Thermogemmatispora onikobensis: one gene and its partner. The protein of the gene in region 2 interacts with the protein of the main gene of each other region in a pairwise test. Links are inferred from orthologs where the notes say so. Each region holds a gene or a part of one and is shown on either strand. Other genes may lie near its edges.

Evidence for each region. The genes of interacting proteins can lie anywhere in the genome.
Region 1: the proteins of BGC09_RS16680 (region 2) and BGC09_RS13730 interact in binary tests that used the Escherichia coli proteins (3 or more experiments, as listed by UniProt). The link is inferred for Thermogemmatispora onikobensis from one-to-one orthologs.

The regions. Positions count from the first base shown.
Region 1 is NZ_BDGT01000030.1:1,170-9,411, reverse strand. Bases 1,727-5,814 are described here. They hold BGC09_RS13730 (DNA polymerase III subunit alpha), read left to right. Parts: upstream 1,727-2,095; coding sequence 2,096-5,614; downstream 5,615-5,814. Other genes in these bases: BGC09_RS13735 (LacI family DNA-binding transcriptional regulator), read right to left, coding at 1,727-1,830. In the rest of the region: BGC09_RS13740 (class I SAM-dependent methyltransferase), read left to right, coding at 1-628; more of BGC09_RS13735, read right to left, coding at 682-1,726; BGC09_RS13720 (anti-sigma factor family protein), read right to left, coding at 6,174-6,725; BGC09_RS13715 (RNA polymerase sigma factor), read right to left, coding at 6,712-7,389; BGC09_RS13710 (DUF6249 domain-containing protein), read left to right, coding at 7,527-7,964; BGC09_RS13705 (beta-class carbonic anhydrase), read left to right, coding at 8,073-8,242. UniProt on the Escherichia coli protein: DNA polymerase III is a complex, multichain enzyme responsible for most of the replicative synthesis in bacteria. This DNA polymerase also exhibits 3' to 5' exonuclease activity. The alpha chain is the DNA polymerase catalytic subunit.
Region 2 is NZ_BDGT01000042.1:4,318-11,254, forward strand. Bases 2,544-5,326 are described here. They hold BGC09_RS16680 (aminotransferase class I/II-fold pyridoxal phosphate-dependent enzyme), read right to left. Parts: upstream 4,632-5,326; coding sequence 3,456-4,631; downstream 2,544-3,455. Other genes in these bases: BGC09_RS16675 (LacI family DNA-binding transcriptional regulator), read left to right, coding at 2,544-3,371; BGC09_RS16685 (protein-tyrosine phosphatase family protein), read left to right, coding at 4,864-5,326. Also shown: BGC09_RS16665 (ABC transporter permease), read right to left, coding at 1-195; BGC09_RS16670 (sugar ABC transporter ATP-binding protein), read right to left, coding at 209-1,732; more of BGC09_RS16675, read left to right, coding at 2,307-2,543; more of BGC09_RS16685, read left to right, coding at 5,327-5,409; BGC09_RS16690 (amidohydrolase), read right to left, coding at 5,472-6,937. UniProt on the Escherichia coli protein: Shows aminotransferase activity with methionine and histidine as substrates, and to a lesser extent also with phenylalanine.

The sequences.
Region 1 (8,242 bases), on a different replicon or contig from region 2:
GCAGGGACTAAGCAACGCGCGTTTTGAGGTTATGGATCTCTTGGAGCCATTGCCGTTGCCCGACGACCATTTTGACCTGATCAATGCCCGCGACCTGACGGGTCTCCTTACGCCTGCCACCTGGCCACGAGTCTTGCATGAAGCCTGGCGTATCTGCCGGCCTGGGGGCATCCTGCGGCTCACCGAATTTGAGCGACCAATCAGCAATGGCGCGGCCTTTATGCAGCTTCAGGAGCTGACCCGGCGGGCCTTTCAGCGTACGGGGCGCAGTTTCCCGCCACCCAGCCATCATCTCGGCATCCTGCCGCGGCTGGCCGCCCTCCTGCGCGAAGCGGGCTGTGGTCAGATCCAGCAGCGGGCCTATGTTCTGGACTTCTCTGCTGGCAGCGAAGCCCATGAAGCCCTCTCGCGCGGCTACGAAGTCGAGCTATGGCTGAGCCGGCCCTTTCTCCTGGACGCGGGGGTCACCACGCCGGCTGAATTTGACGCCCTGTATCGCCGCGCCATTCTAGAAATGTTGGACGAAGACTTCGCCGGTCTCTGTTACATCCTGACCGCCTGGGGCAAGAAGGTCTGCCCTGATCCTGACTTTAGCGAGAGAGGGGCAGCATCATCCTGGCCCGATTGATCTCGCTGCTGCACCCGCCGGCAGCGAGATCGCCACGACAGATCTGTCTTGGACTACAAGCGGGCGTAGCAAGGAGGGGGAGCCGTTGTCGCTCGCACCACCAGCGTTGTTGCCAGACGGAGGCGCACCGGCTCCGCGCTCTCCAGCGTAGCGGTGGTCATTGCTGATTGCGACTGCGGGAGCGACGAGCCAGCAAAGTGCGCCAACAGCGGCGAAGCGCGTAGCAGAGCAACCCCAGGGCGGTCAGGGGTCTCTAAGAGCGACAGCAGCAGCTCTAGCGCGCAGCGGCCCATCTCCGCCAGGGGCTGGCGCACGGTAGTCAAAGGTGGGCGCATATGGCCAGACGAGGAGATATCATCGAAGCCAACCAGCGAGACATCTTCCGGGATGCGTAGGCCAAACTCCTCGGCGGCTCCCATGACACCATAAGCCATCAGATCGCTGGCGGCGAAGATGGCCGTTGGGCGGCTCCGCTCCGGCATAGCGAAGAACTGGCAGGCGCAGGCCCGGCCTCCAGGGGGCATAAAATCGCCCTGCAGGATCAGCGACGGTTCCAACGGAATATCATGGTCCTGGAGAGCCTCGCAATAGCCCTGGAAGCGCTCGCGCGAAACCTGATACTTGAGCGGTCCTTGAATATGAGCGATGCGCCGATGGCCCAGCTCAATCAGATGACGGGTCGCCGCATAAGCACCGGCGCGATTATCCGCTGTGATCCACGGAAGCTGCTCGGGCGGCAGTCCCTGATCATCGAGCAAGACCACAGGCAGGCCCTGCCGCTGCAGTGCAGGCAGGTAGCGTGCGGACTGACCCGGGAAAATCGCCAGCAATCCTGCGATCAGGCGATTCGCCAGAATGCGGTTAATGACGTCGCTGCGGTCGCGCTCGTGGTTGCTGCTCTTAATACTATAGAGCACCAGCTCATAGCTGGTCTCTTCAACAACCTCGGCAATGCCTCGCATGATGTCAGGGATCAGCGGCCAGGTGAGGGCCGGCACCAGAACCCCGATCAGGTGGCCCTTGCCGGCAGCCAGGCCCGAGGCGGTCACGCTCGGCACAAAATTATGTTCTTCCATAATGCGCAAGATGCGCTCGCGCGTCACCGGATCAACGTCCGGCTTGTGGTTGAGGACCCGCGAGACCGTGGCCTTGGAGACACCAGCCAGGCGGGCGATATCGCTGATCGTCATGCGCGTGCTCATGCTCCTGCCTCACTGCGTCTTGCATGCAACCTCTGCCATGCTGTCGCCTTCTAGACGTTACCGGTTACGATACCGGTATCGTAACCGGTTACAAGGTAAAGTGTAATAACGAACGCTTGCTGTGTCAAGGGGACAGGACCGTAGTCGGCAGGCAGCAGGTGGCGGGCGGGTGCAGGTCATAGGCCGATGGTCACATTGACAGGGCAGATAGCGCCTTCTATCCTGAAGTACTGGAAATTCTTTCGGCGGAGGCAAATATTCAGCCATGGCTCCCGACTTTGCCCATCTGCACGTCCATACGGAGTACTCCCTACTCGATGGCCTCAGCCGCATCAACGCCCTGGTCAAGCGCACAAAAGAGCTAGGCATGAAGCATCTGGCCATTACCGACCACGGCGTCATGTATGGGGCCATCGAGTTCTATAAAGCCTGCAAAAACGAAGGTATTCACCCTGTTATCGGTGTCGAAGCCTATTTGACTGAAGATCTTCATGATCGCACCAAGCGCTATAAAGAAGATTATAACCATTTATTGCTCCTGGCGAAGAATTATACGGGCTACCGCAACTTAATGAAGCTGACCACCATTGCCAACACCGAAGGGGTGCATCTCAACAAACCGCGCATCGACCGTCGCTGTCTGGAGCAATACGGTGAGGGTCTGATCGCCACCTCCTCCTGTCTGGGGGGCGAGATCCCGCAGCTTCTCATCCATGACAAGATTGACGAGGCGCGCAAAGTCATTCGCTGGTATCAAGATGTCTTTGGTCCAGAGAACTTTTATTTCGAAATCCAGGAGCACTCTGGCTATCCCGAGCAAGAGATCGTCAATAAGCGCCTCTACGAGCTTCATCGCGAGCTAGGCGTACCTCTGATTGCCACCAACGACCTGCACTATGTCAATGCCGAGGATGCTCACACCCATGAGGTGCTTCTCTGCGTCCAGACTCAGAGCCAGCTGAGCGATCCGCGGCGCTTCAAATTCGAGAGCCACGAATTCTACTTACGCAGTCCCGAGGAGATGCTGCAGCTCTTTCCTGATCTGCCGGAAGCGCTGCTGAACACGGTGCGTCTTGCCGAATCCTGCGAGGTTGATCCTCTGGCGTACAAAGCCTCGCTGCCGGCCTATGCCATTCCCCCCGAATTCCCCTCTCAGGAAGCCTATCTCTATCATCTCTGTCTGCAAGGTGTCAAGGAGCGCTTCGGCGAGATGACCGAGCGCATCAAGCAGCAGCTTGACTACGAGTTCAACCTGATTGTCCAGAAAGGCTTTGTTCCTTATTTCCTCATCGAGTGGGACTTCGTGAACTACGCGCGCCAGCACGGCATCCGTTGCTCGGCGCGTGGCTCGGCGGCGGGCAGCCTGCTGGCCTACGTGCTCGGCATCACGAACGTAGATCCACTGCGCTACCAGTTGCTCTTTGAGCGCTTCCTCAATCCCGAGCGCTCGGACATGCCTGATATCGATATGGACTTTCCCGATGACCGGCGTGCTGAGGTCATCGACTACGTAGCGCGCAAGTACGGGCAGGAGTGTGTCGCTCAGATGGTCACCTTCATGACGATGGCCGCCAAAAACTCGGTGCGCGACGTTGCGCGTGTCATGGGGCAGCAGGAGTTAGGTGATCGCATTGCCCGTCTGATCCCGGCAGGTCCCAAGGTCACACTGCGCAGCGCTGTTGACGGCGTCCGTGAGCTGCACGCCCTCTATGACCAGAGTCCCACGGCACATGAGCTGCTCGATCAGGCGATGGCCCTTGAAGGGTCGGTTCGCGGCACCGGTGTCCACGCTGCTGGCGTCATCATTGCCAACGAGCCGCTGGAGCACTTCGTGCCCTTGCAGGCCATTAACCCGAAAGATCCCTCGCAGGGTTGGAAGACTCAGTACGAGCAGGTTCACCTGGAAGAGCTGGGCCTGATCAAATTCGACTTCCTGGGCCTCTCCAACCTGACCATTCTGGACAACACCCTCAAGTTCATCAAGCAGTCGCGCGGTGAGGAGGTGATCCTGGAGCAGCTGCCGCTTGATCCTCTGCCCGAGATCGACGAGCGCAGTCGTGAGCTGAACGAGAAGCGCGCCCGCGCCTTCGCCCTACTGGCTGAAGGAGAGACCACAGGCATCTTCCAGCTTGAGGGTGCCAAGATGCGCGAGTACATCAAGCAGCTCAAGCCGACCTGCATCGAAGACATCACCGCCATGGTGGCCCTCTATCGTCCCGGGCCGATGGATAGCATTCCCGACTTCATCGCCGCCAAGCATGGCAGGAAGCAGGTCAGCTACCTTGATCCACGCCTCAAAGAGTGGCTAGAAGAGTCCTATGGAGTCATCGTCTATCAGGACCAGGTGCTGCAGATTGCCGTCAACCTGGCTGGTTTCTCGTGGGGCAAGGTCAACAAGTTCCGCAAGGCTCTCAGCAAGAAGAAGATGGACGAAGTCGAGAGCTACAAGGGCGACTTCGTGGAGGGCTGTCTCAAAAACGGCATGAAGCGTGAAGTAGCCGAACAGCTCTTTGAGCTGATCCTGCCCTTTGGGGGCTACGGCTTCAACAAAGCGCACGCCGCCAGCTACGCAGTTGTGGCGTACTATACCGCCTACCTCAAGGCCAACTACCCCGCAGAATTCATGGCAGCCACCATGACCACGGAGGCGGCAGATGCCAAGAAAATCGCCAACGCCGTAGCCGAGTGCAAGCGCCTTGGCGTTCCCGTCTGGGGGCCGGACGTCAATGCCAGCCAAAAGGGCTTTACTGTCGAAAACGGCGGCGTCCGCTTTGGTCTATTGGCCATCAAAGGCATCGGCGAAGGCCCTATCGAAGAGATCCTCAAAGCCCGGGCTGAGGGTGGTCCCTTCCGCGACCTGGCCGACTTCTGCATCCGCGTCGACCCACGCACAGTGACCCGGGCCGTGATCGAAACGCTCATCAAAGCCGGAGCGATGGATAGCCTGGGCGATGGCAAACGCCATCAGCTCCTCGATGGCGTCGAGCGGGCCATGCAGATCGGCAAGAGCGAGCGCGCTGCCCGTGAAAAAGGGCTGGTCAGCCTCTTCGGCGAAAGCCTGAGCCTGGAGCAAAGTTTCGCCTTTCGCCTCAATCCTGAAACACCCGAAATCCCACGCAAGCAGCTGCTCAACTGGGAAAAGGAGCTACTGGGCGCCTATATTTCCCGCCATCCCCTGGCCTACATCAGCGATTTGCTGAGCAAGCGCACCACCCATACCACCAGCCAGCTCAGCGAAGAACTGGAGAACCAGGAAGTGACGCTCGGCGGCACCATTCTAGAGGCGCGGCGCATTACCACCAAGAAAGGCGAGACCATGTGCGTGGCGAAGCTGGAGGACCTGACAGGAACGGTCGAAGTAACGGTCTTCCCGCGTGTCTACGAGCGTACCGCAGATCGCTGGGTTGAAGAGGCGGTAGTCCTCATGCGTGGCAAGGTGCAGCTGCGTCGCGATGAGCCAACGCTGATCTGCGACGAAATCGAGCCGCTGCAGGCCGCCGAGGAGGAGCTGAATCGCCGCCGTCATCAGGTCTGCCTGCGCTTCCGCACCGGCGGCGAGAGCGAGCGCGCTGTCTCCGACGACCTCATCAAGTTGCAGGACCTCTACCGCTACATTCAGGAACGGCCCGGGCGCGACCGCTATGAGCTGATCATCGAAAACGGCCATTGGCGGGTACGCCTGCGTCCACGCGATAACACGATGCATTATTCGCCAGAGCTGCATGCAAAACTTGAGGAACTGCTCGGGCGCGAGGCCATTACGGTCCAGGCGCTTGACGCCTGATGCCTGACTTCCTGACCGGGCAGCTCAGCCAGCCTTGAGCAGGCAAGGAGGCCCTACCGGGCGAGCGGACCAGGGCTTGACAAAGGAAAAGCCATTCTGCTATACTGCAGTTGTCAATGGCGGGGCGTAGCGCAGCCCGGTAGCGCACCACAATGGGGTTGTGGTGGTCGGAGGTTCAAATCCTCTCGCCCCGACCTGGCGAGGCACTGGTTGAAAAACCAGTGCCTCTTTTTGTGTGTTGTGCTGCCAGGAGCTGACCCTCCGACAGGCGGCGCAAGCGCGATCCCAGTCAGAGTGCGGCATTCCTCGACCGACCAGCGCGCCACGCAGGAGGATCAGGGAGAGCGACCCACAGCGGCGGAAGCACGGCAGGAGCGGGAGTGGCTCAGGCCAGAGGGGCAGTGAGCGAGTGGCAGAAATCAGAGGCAGAGGGACATATTCCGCCAGAGCTGGGCGGACCAGGCGCGAGCGAGCTACCATCTGCACGGATCGAGGAAGGGAAAGAAGAGCGGGAGGGCAGGCAGCGTTTGGGTCTGTCCTGCCCAACTGAGCAACGAGCTCAGTGCAGGACAGGCAGGCGTTCCCAAACGGCGCGCAGCCAGCGTGAACGCAGCTCCTCTCCAGCTACCAGCAGCGTGATGCAGATGCCGATGAACGTGCCCATTACCCAGCAGACCAGCATCAGTGTCGTCGCATCCATCGATTGCAGTAGATGGGTGAAGGAGGCCAGGAGACCGATCAGCGGGCTACCCTCCAGCGGGAGCAAACGAAGAACAGCTGGCTGAGTCAGCAGGCTACCCAGGGAAGCGATTGTTGCCAACAATGCGGCGGCCAGCAGCTCGCCGGGAGAAGGGCGCAGCTGGGCAAAGATCGAGGCAGGCTGTTGCTGCGGGGTCAGAGCAACGCGCTCCATAATCCGCTGAGAGAGATCCTCTGGCTCAGGAACCAGCTGAAAACTCTCCAGATGGTGCACAACCTCCTCAAGCAGCTCCAGCTCAGCGCGGCAGTGTGAGCAACGCGCCAGATGGCTCTCCAGAGCCGGCAGGCGCTCGCCAGGCAAACGCCCATCGAGATAGAGCTGAAGCTGAGAGGCAGCCTCACTGCAGCGCATTCGTCACCTCCGCTTTCTGTGAATCCGCCTGGCGCTGGGCTTGTAGAGCCTGTAGGCGCTCCTTGAGCAGATTACGGGCTCGGAAGAGATGAGTTTTAATCGTACCGATCGGCATCATCAAAATCTCCGCCATCTCCTCATAGGTCATTTCCTGCAGGTGTCGCAGCACCAGAACAATGCGGTACTTTGTAGGTAACGCCTCCAGTTGTTCACGAACGAGAGCCAGGCGATCACGGGCTTCGAGAGTAGACTCGGCCTGACGTCTCTGGTCACCGGCTTCATCCAGGAGCTGCTGTTCCTGCATAGCGTTCTGGAGGGCCTTATCGCGTCTGCGCTGTTCGAGCTGGCGCAGGCAACAATTGTAGGCGATGCGATAGAGCCAGGTAGGGAAACGGGCCTCGCCGCGGAAGGTAGGCAGGCCCTGCCAGGCGGCCAGGAAGGCCTCCTGTGTGATCTCGCAAGCCTCCTCGTAGTCCTGCAGCATGCGCAGAATCATATTAAAGATGCGTCGCTGGTAGCGTTGGACGAGCAGAGCGAAAGCCTCGCGGTCTCCACGCTGGCTGGCTTTCACGAGCTGAGCGTCGTCCTGCTCCAGGCGAGCGCGGGCAGCGCTGGAGAGGGGAAGATTCAGGCTGCGAGCGGAATGCAGCAGATCCTCGTTCATAGGTTGTGCATCAAGCCTGGTACGACTGGAGAGCGAAGCTCGGCCAGGAACGAAACAAATTCGTAGTGCAGGACCCTTTCTCAACCGACTTATCTTATATATTATACACGCGAGGCAACAGTAACGAGGTCAGATGCATGTCATCGAACGTCCTGGCAGCCCTTTTGGGCTGGCTCCTGGCCCTGATAATCTTCTGTGGCTTTATCGTCCTGCTGCGCTATCTTGACCATCGAGAGCGCATGGCGCTGATTGCCCGCGGCCTGGATCTGGAGAACCTGCAGAGGCGCAATCGCAGCCGGCGAGCCTTACGGGCGGGACTCATCACCATGATGGTTGGGTTGGCCTTGACTTTTGGTCTCTATCCCCTGGGCTTCATGCTCCCTCCGACTCTGACTGCTGCCCCCTTTCACCTCGGTCCCTGGCTGCTACCGGGCCTGATCCCTCTGGGAGTGGGCGCAGCCCTGGTAGTCAGCTACTATCTCGAACAAGATGGGCAGCCACCCCGTGATCGCGGCGGACCACCCCCACCTCTCACGCCACCACTCACAACCGGCCCGGAGGAGCAGCCTCCCTGATCCTCCTTTTGGGCCTATCTCTTGACAGTCCTCTCTTGCCGGCCTATACTCAGAGCAAGTTCTTTTAGTAGATCAACTAAGTCAACAATAGCTGCGGCGGGAGGAGCCATGTCACTTATTGAGGAGCTGCTGGCGGCCAACGAACGTTACGCCTCCACCTTTCAGAAGGGGGAGCTACCGCTGCCGCCAGCCAGGAGGTTAGCGATTGTCACCTGTATGGATGCGCGAATTGATCCGGCGCGTATCCTGGGATTAGAGGAAGGTGACGCTCACGTCAT
Region 2 (6,937 bases):
GATCGAGAGCAGAATCTGTTCGAAATTGCCCGGCGTCAGGAAGCGGGGCGTTTGCAGACCGACCAGGGCAATAATGACGAGGAGCACGACGATCAGGCCCAGCTCTCGCACGCGGCCCACCAGGGCTACAAGACGCTTGCCGCCAGAACGCGCGCGCCAGCGCGACTCTTCAACACGGGTCGTTGTTGTGCTCATGCCCTTACCTCGCTCATCTGCTCTGTCTGTTCTGTCCCGTTGCTGCCAGCATGACTTTCTCCTGATCGGCCTCGGCGCGACTGAACAGCCCACTGACGCGGCCCTCGTGCATGACGAGCACCCGGTCCGACATGGCCAGAATCTCTGGTAGCTCGCTGGAGATCAGGAGGATGGCCAGACCGCGCGCGGCTAATTCGGAGATGATGCGATGGACCTCGGCCTTGGCGCCAATGTCGATGCCGCGCGTTGGCTCATCAAGGATGAGGATGCGTGGCTCGGTCGCCAGCCATTTGCCCAAGACCACCTTTTGCTGATTGCCGCCCGAGAGGGCGCGCACCGGCTGAGTCAGGCGCCCCCCTCGCACGCGCAGACGCTCAGCGTAGTCGGCGGCGATCTTCAGTTCCTGGCGCGATCTGATCAGCGAGAAGCGCGCGACGCGCTGCAAAATAGAAAGGGTCATATTTCTGGCAATGGAGAAATCGAGGACGAGGCCCTGCTGATGGCGATCTTCGGGAACATAGGCGATGCCATAACGCATGGCATCACGCGGGGAGCGAATGCTGACCGGGCGCCCGTCAACCAGGATTTGGCCGCTCTCGGCCTGATCGATGCCGAAGAGTACACGCGCTACCTCGGTGCGACCCGCCCCGACCAGACCAGCCAGCCCGAGGATCTCGCCACGTCGCAGCTGGAAGCTCACGTCGCGGAAGACGCCGGCACGGGTCAAATGGCGCACCTCCAGCACCACTTCGCCGATCGCCGCCTCCTCCTTGGGGAAGAGGGCCGCCAGCTCGCGCCCTACCATGTGGCGAACGATCTCTTCAGCGGTCAGAGCCTGAGCCGAAGCTGTGATGACGCGCTGCCCGTCGCGCAAGACCGTCACGCGGCTGGCCAGACGAAAGACCTCCTCCAGGCGATGGCTGACAAAGAGAATCGCCACCTGCCGCGCCCGCAATTGTTCGACAATGGCGAAGAGGTCCTCGACCTCGCGCGGCGAGAGCGACGCCGTCGGCTCATCCATGATCAAAACACGGGCATCCTGCGATAAGGCCCGCGCAATCTCTACCAACTGCCGATCAGCTACCGAGAGACCCCGCACCGGCAGATAGACATTCAGCTCGACTCCCAGCGACTGCAGTAGCTGCTCTACTTCGTGATACATGCGGCGCCAATCAATGCGCCCCAGGCGATCGCGCGGTTGGTGGCCCATGAAAACGTTCTCGGCCACGTCCAAATCGGGGAAAAGGGTCGGTTCCTGATGAATGACAGCAATACCTGCGGCCTGGGCCTGCGCGGGACTGCGCAGCTCGACCGCCTCGCCGTTGATTTTGAGGAGACCACGATCGGGGCGGTGCACGCCTGCCAGAATCTTTACCAGCGTGCTTTTGCCGGCACCATTTTCGCCCACCAGAGCATGAACCTCGCCCGCATAGAGACTCAAGTCCACCTCTTTGAGGGCCTGAATGGCACCAAAGCGCTTGCTAACGCCGACCAGCTCGATTACGGGCACCGCCGCCTGCGGCGCGGCAACTTCCATAGTTCCCCCTGGTGAGTGTCTTTCGCTGACGATCAGTTCTACACTCTATCCGCTGATCAGTCCGACGATCAGGCAATCGGCCAGTCAGTGGGCCTGGTCATTGGCCCGCCCTGGCCGGGGTATATGGGCCGGCTGCTGATTGAAACGTTTCAATGGTGAGAGTATAATCGAGGCCAGCCCGATTGTCAAGGGGAAACGCGCCTTTGTTTGGCGGGTGCGCGGCAGAAAGATGGCCACCAGGCGGACGGCCAGGTAGATAGCCAGAGGGCAGACAATTGTGGCATACTATTTTGTGATGCAGTCAGGTCAGTCAGCAGAGGAAGAGGCTTCCGCGGCGCTCCTGACTGCCAGCAGCCCGGAGGGCGGGTCGAGGTCCTTCTTCTTTTTGGAGGCTTCGACTCGACCGGGATGACATAGCGAAGAGACCCCACCCCAGCGCGCAGGAGTTGCCTGTGCTTGAGAGGAGCGACAGCCAGATTGCCTGCGGCATCAGGGGTTTGCCTTATCATTACTATCATCTTTCTTTCTTTCTTTCTTTCCTGATGGATCTCGCTTCTGTCTACGGAGTGCGTGCATGCCAAGTATTCGTGAGGTAGCCGAGCGGGCCGGTGTCTCGCTCGGGACCGTCTCTAACGTCTTGAATCATCCCGAGCTGGTAGCAGAAGAGACAAGGCAGCGTGTGCAGCGCATCATTGACGAGCTGGGCTTTGTGCGCAATGGCTCGGCGCGCCAGCTCCGCGCCGGGCGCAGCCTCTATATCGGCCTGGTTGTGCTCGACGTGGCGAATCCCTTCTTTACCGAAGTGGCGCGCGGCGTCGAAGATGCAGCCAGCGAGGCTGGCTACGTCGTCATTCTCTGCAATTCAGACGATTCGTTCGAGCGCGAGGCCCATTATTTGCGTGTGCTGGAAGAGCAGCGCGCGCACGGGGTGCTGATCACCCCTGTGCTCGATGACCCTACCCACCTCTATCGCCTGCGCAAGCGCGGCATCTCTGTGGTCCTGCTGGACCGCCCCAGTCGGCAGCCCGATCTGTGCTCGGTGGCCGTCGACGATGTACATGGGGGCGAGCTGGCGGCAGAGCATCTGCTGGCCCAGGGACACGAGCGTATCGCCTTTGTGAACGGTCCGCAGTCGATTCGCCAATGTGCTGACCGCCTGGAGGGTGTACAGCGGGCGGTGCGTGCGGCGGGTGCTGATCCGGCCCAGGTGATCTTAGAAGTGGCACGGCCCTTCCTGAATGCCCGCGAGGGAGAGCGCGCCGTCGAGCAGATTCTGAGTGTGAGCGAGGCCGAGCGCCCAACAGCGATTTTCTGCGCTAACGATCTGCTGGCCCTGGGAGTCATGCGCGGCCTCACCAGGCGCGGCTTTGCGATCCCGCGCGACTTTGCGCTCGTCGGCTACGACGATGTTGATTTTGCCGGCATGCTCTCGACGCCACTGACCTCGGTGCGCCAGCCCAAGTATCAGCTTGGCCGCAGCGCTGCCGAACTGCTCCTGGATGAGGCCGATCATCCCTCGACCCACGAGCACCGCCAACTTACTTACCAGCCCGAGCTGATCGTGCGCGAATCTAGCAGCTACCGTCGTCCGCAGGGTTCCTATTTCACGCGCCCGCCTGTCTCTCCCACCTCCCCCTGAGCGCCTGTCTGTCTGCCTGCCGCTGCCTCTGCTTCGCCTCGTTCTCTGCTCGCTGCTTACCTCCCCTGTCTACGTTTCTCCCTCTTAACGTCGCCTGGTGGCCAGTTTCGCCAGGCGCTCGCCTGCTTGCAGTAAGGTCTCGTCGTTCTTGCAGAAGGAGAAGCGTAGATAGTTGCTCCCGATGTGGGCGTGTTCTGGACAATAGAAGGTTTCAGGAGGAATACCAGCGACGCCGATCTCGTTGATGAGATAGCGCGCGAATTCGAGCGGGGTGCCGTCGAAGACTGGCGAGAAGTCGGCCAGCACAAAGTAGGTGCCTTCGGGTACACGATAGGGGAGGCCCGCGGCATCAAGCGCTTGCAGGAGCAGCTGGCGCTTGTGCTCGTACAGCTCCTTCAGGCCGTGATAGTAGCTATCTGGCAGGCTCAGGGCGTAGGCAATGGCTTCTTGCGTGGGATGGTGCACGGCGAAGGTGATGAATTGATGGGCCCGGGCGACGCCGTCGACGAGGTCTGGATGGCCGTAGACCCAGCCGATCTTCCACCCGGTCGCACTGAAGGCTTTGCCCGAGCTGCTGACCGTCACGGTGCGCTCAAACATGCCAGGCAGGGTGGCAATGGGAATATGACGCGCCTCGTCGAAAACCAGGTGTTCGTAGACCTCGTCGGCGATCACGGTGACATCGTGTTCAATACAGAGTTCGGCGATGCAGGTTAGCTCTTCGCGTGTGAAGACGCGCCCACAGGGATTATGCGGTGTATTGAGGATGAGAGCGCGGGTCTTGCGTGTGAAGGCGGCGCGCAGCTCCGCGAGATCGAAGGTCCACCGAGGCGGATGCAACGGGACATAGACGGGCGTGGCGCCGGCCATGAGGATATTGGGTACATAGGAATCGTAGAATGGCTCGATGACAATGACCTCATCGCCAGGATCAACCAGGCCCAAGACGGCGGCAAAGATCCCTTCGGTGGCGCCCGCCGTCACGATGACGCCGCGCTCAGGGTCGATCTCCAGACCATAGAAGCGCGCCGCATGGGCAGCCACGGCGCGGCGCAGCGAGGCTGTGCCCGGCCCCGGGGCGTACTGGTTGTACTGGCCGGCCTGCAAGGCCGTCACCAGGCGGGCAATGATGTCGGGAGGAGTATCGAAATCGGGTTTCCCCTGCCCTAGATTGAGAGCGTTGTGCTGCTGCGCCAGGACGTTGATCTCCGTAAAAATAGTGGTCCCAAAGCTCGCTACACGCCGAGCAGCAGTAGCCATGCCTGTATGCTCCTCAAAAAGAGTTGATCAGTTGAGACTATTATACCTCTCTGGTATACTCCGAGTATACGCCGCCCTGGGGGAGGGAGGCGCGTGCTCTCGCTCGGAGCCTGACCTGAAGCTGCCTCGTCGGGGCAGTCTGGCGCCGGAGAGCTGGCTCTTCTGTTTGGGTCTTATCATCTCTGTCGGATCTGGCCAGTCTGGTATCTGCCAGGAAGTCAAACGGAGCAAGATGGCTGTGGTGAGAGGATTGTACACCGTTGACTTGTTGAAGGATCAGCGCCTGAGCATCATGGGCCATCCAGCGGGCGGCGCGCTGCTGGAGCAGGCCATCAAGATGCTGCGCAGCGCTGGCGTCGATGTGCTGGTTTCGCTGCTGACGGGCGAGGAAATCGAAGAGATTGGCCTGCAGCACGAGGCGCAGACCTGCCGGGAGCAGGGGGTGCGCTATTTCCATTTCCCGATTGCCGATCTGCAGGGGCCGCCGCTGGATGGCGCCATTCAGGACCTGCTGAGCGAGCTGTATGGCCTGCTGAGCGCCGGTCACCATATCGCCATCCACTGCCGTCTCGGCATCGGGCGCTCGGCTATGATCGCCGCCGCCCTGCTGGTGCGCGCCGGCTACTCGGTGCCGCTGGCCGTGGGCCTGCTGTCGTCGGCCCGTGGCTGCTTTGTGCCGCAGACGGCGACGCAGCTAGAATGGATCGAGGCCCTGGAGCGCTACTATCGCCAGCAGGGCCAGCCTTTCCTCGACGATGCCGGAGCCGAGCTGGATTGAGCTGGGCATGGGCCGCTGCCCACGGAGGGCAGCGGTCTGGCGATCCCAGTCAGGGGCCAGGGCTAGACTTCTCCGTAGACCGGCAGGCCGCCAACGATGGTGGCCTGGATGCCATTGCTGACGAGGCGCTCGGGCGGAATCTGGAAGGGATCTTCTGGCAAGACCACGGCGTCCCCGAACTTGCCGACGCTGAGCGAGCCTTTGTCATCTTCCTCAGCCCCGGCATAGGCCGCCCCAAGGGTGTAGCCATAGAGGGCCGCCCTCAGCGGCAGGACCTGCTCCGGCAGCCAGGAGGGACGCCCACTTTCGGGATCGGTGCGTTTCACGGCGGCGTAGATGATGCGCAGCGGCTCAAATAGCTCGACGGGCGCATCCGAACCAAGGGCGAGCGGGATACCACGCTCGTGCATGGTGCGGTAGATGTAGGCTTGCCGATGGCGCGCCCCCCAGTAGCGTTCGGCGATGTCCCGATCGGCCACGGCATGGTAAGGCTGCACGGAGGCAATCACGCCCAGACGGTGCATCCGCTCCAGGTCGCTGGGGTGAATGAGCTGGACATGCTCCAGACGATAGCGCAGACGCCTGCCCATGCTCCCGCCCTGCCCGGCGAGCTGATGCTGAGCCAGCTCGATGGCGTCAAGCGCCACACGGGCCGCGCGATCGCCAATAGCGTGGATGGCGATGATCAAATCTAGCTCGCTGGCCTCCCTGACCAGGGTCCGCATCTGCTCCTCGGGCGTAGCCAGAATCCCATAGTTTGAGGGGCTACCCTCGTAGCTTTCGAGCATGGCGGCGGTCTGCGAACCAAGGGTACCATCGGCGAAGATCTTGATTCCGCCAATACGCAAGAGGGCATCCTCTTCGTCCGCCTTGAGCAGACCGGCCCGCAGCTCGGGCAAAGGATGGCGCTGAAGGATCATGCGCACGCGCAGGGGTAGCCGTCCCTCTGTGCGCAGGGAGGCCAGAAGCTCATAGACTCCACGATCTTCGATGTCGTGGATGGCTGTAATGCCCGAGCGCAGGAGCGCTGCACAGGTTTCCTCTAGCAGTTGGCATGCCAGCGAGGGAGAAGGCGCAGCAATGAGCCGCGCGACCAGCTCCATCGCCGCCCCTTCTTGCAAGATGCCGGTTGGCTGGCCGCTGCCATCGCGCAGAATCGCACCGCCGGGTGGATCAGGCGTCTCGGCGCTGATACCCGCTCGTTCCAGAGCCAGCGAATTCACCCAGAGTAGATGGCCGTCCTTGCTCCAGAGGGCCACGGGATGCTCGGGCGCCGCTGCATCAAGCACCGCTCTGGTGGGAAAGGCGCGCCCCGGCCAGCGATTGCGATCCCATTGGCTGCCAACGACCCACTCACCGAGGGGCGTGCGGGCCGCGCGCTCGCGCACCAGCTGCGCCACCTCGTCGGCGCTCGTGCAGGCCGCTGCATCGATGTCATGGGACCGGTAAGCAGTGGCCTGCAGATGAATATGAGCATCGATGAAGCCCGGCAGCACGGTCTTGCCGCGCAGGTCGAACAGCTCGGCCT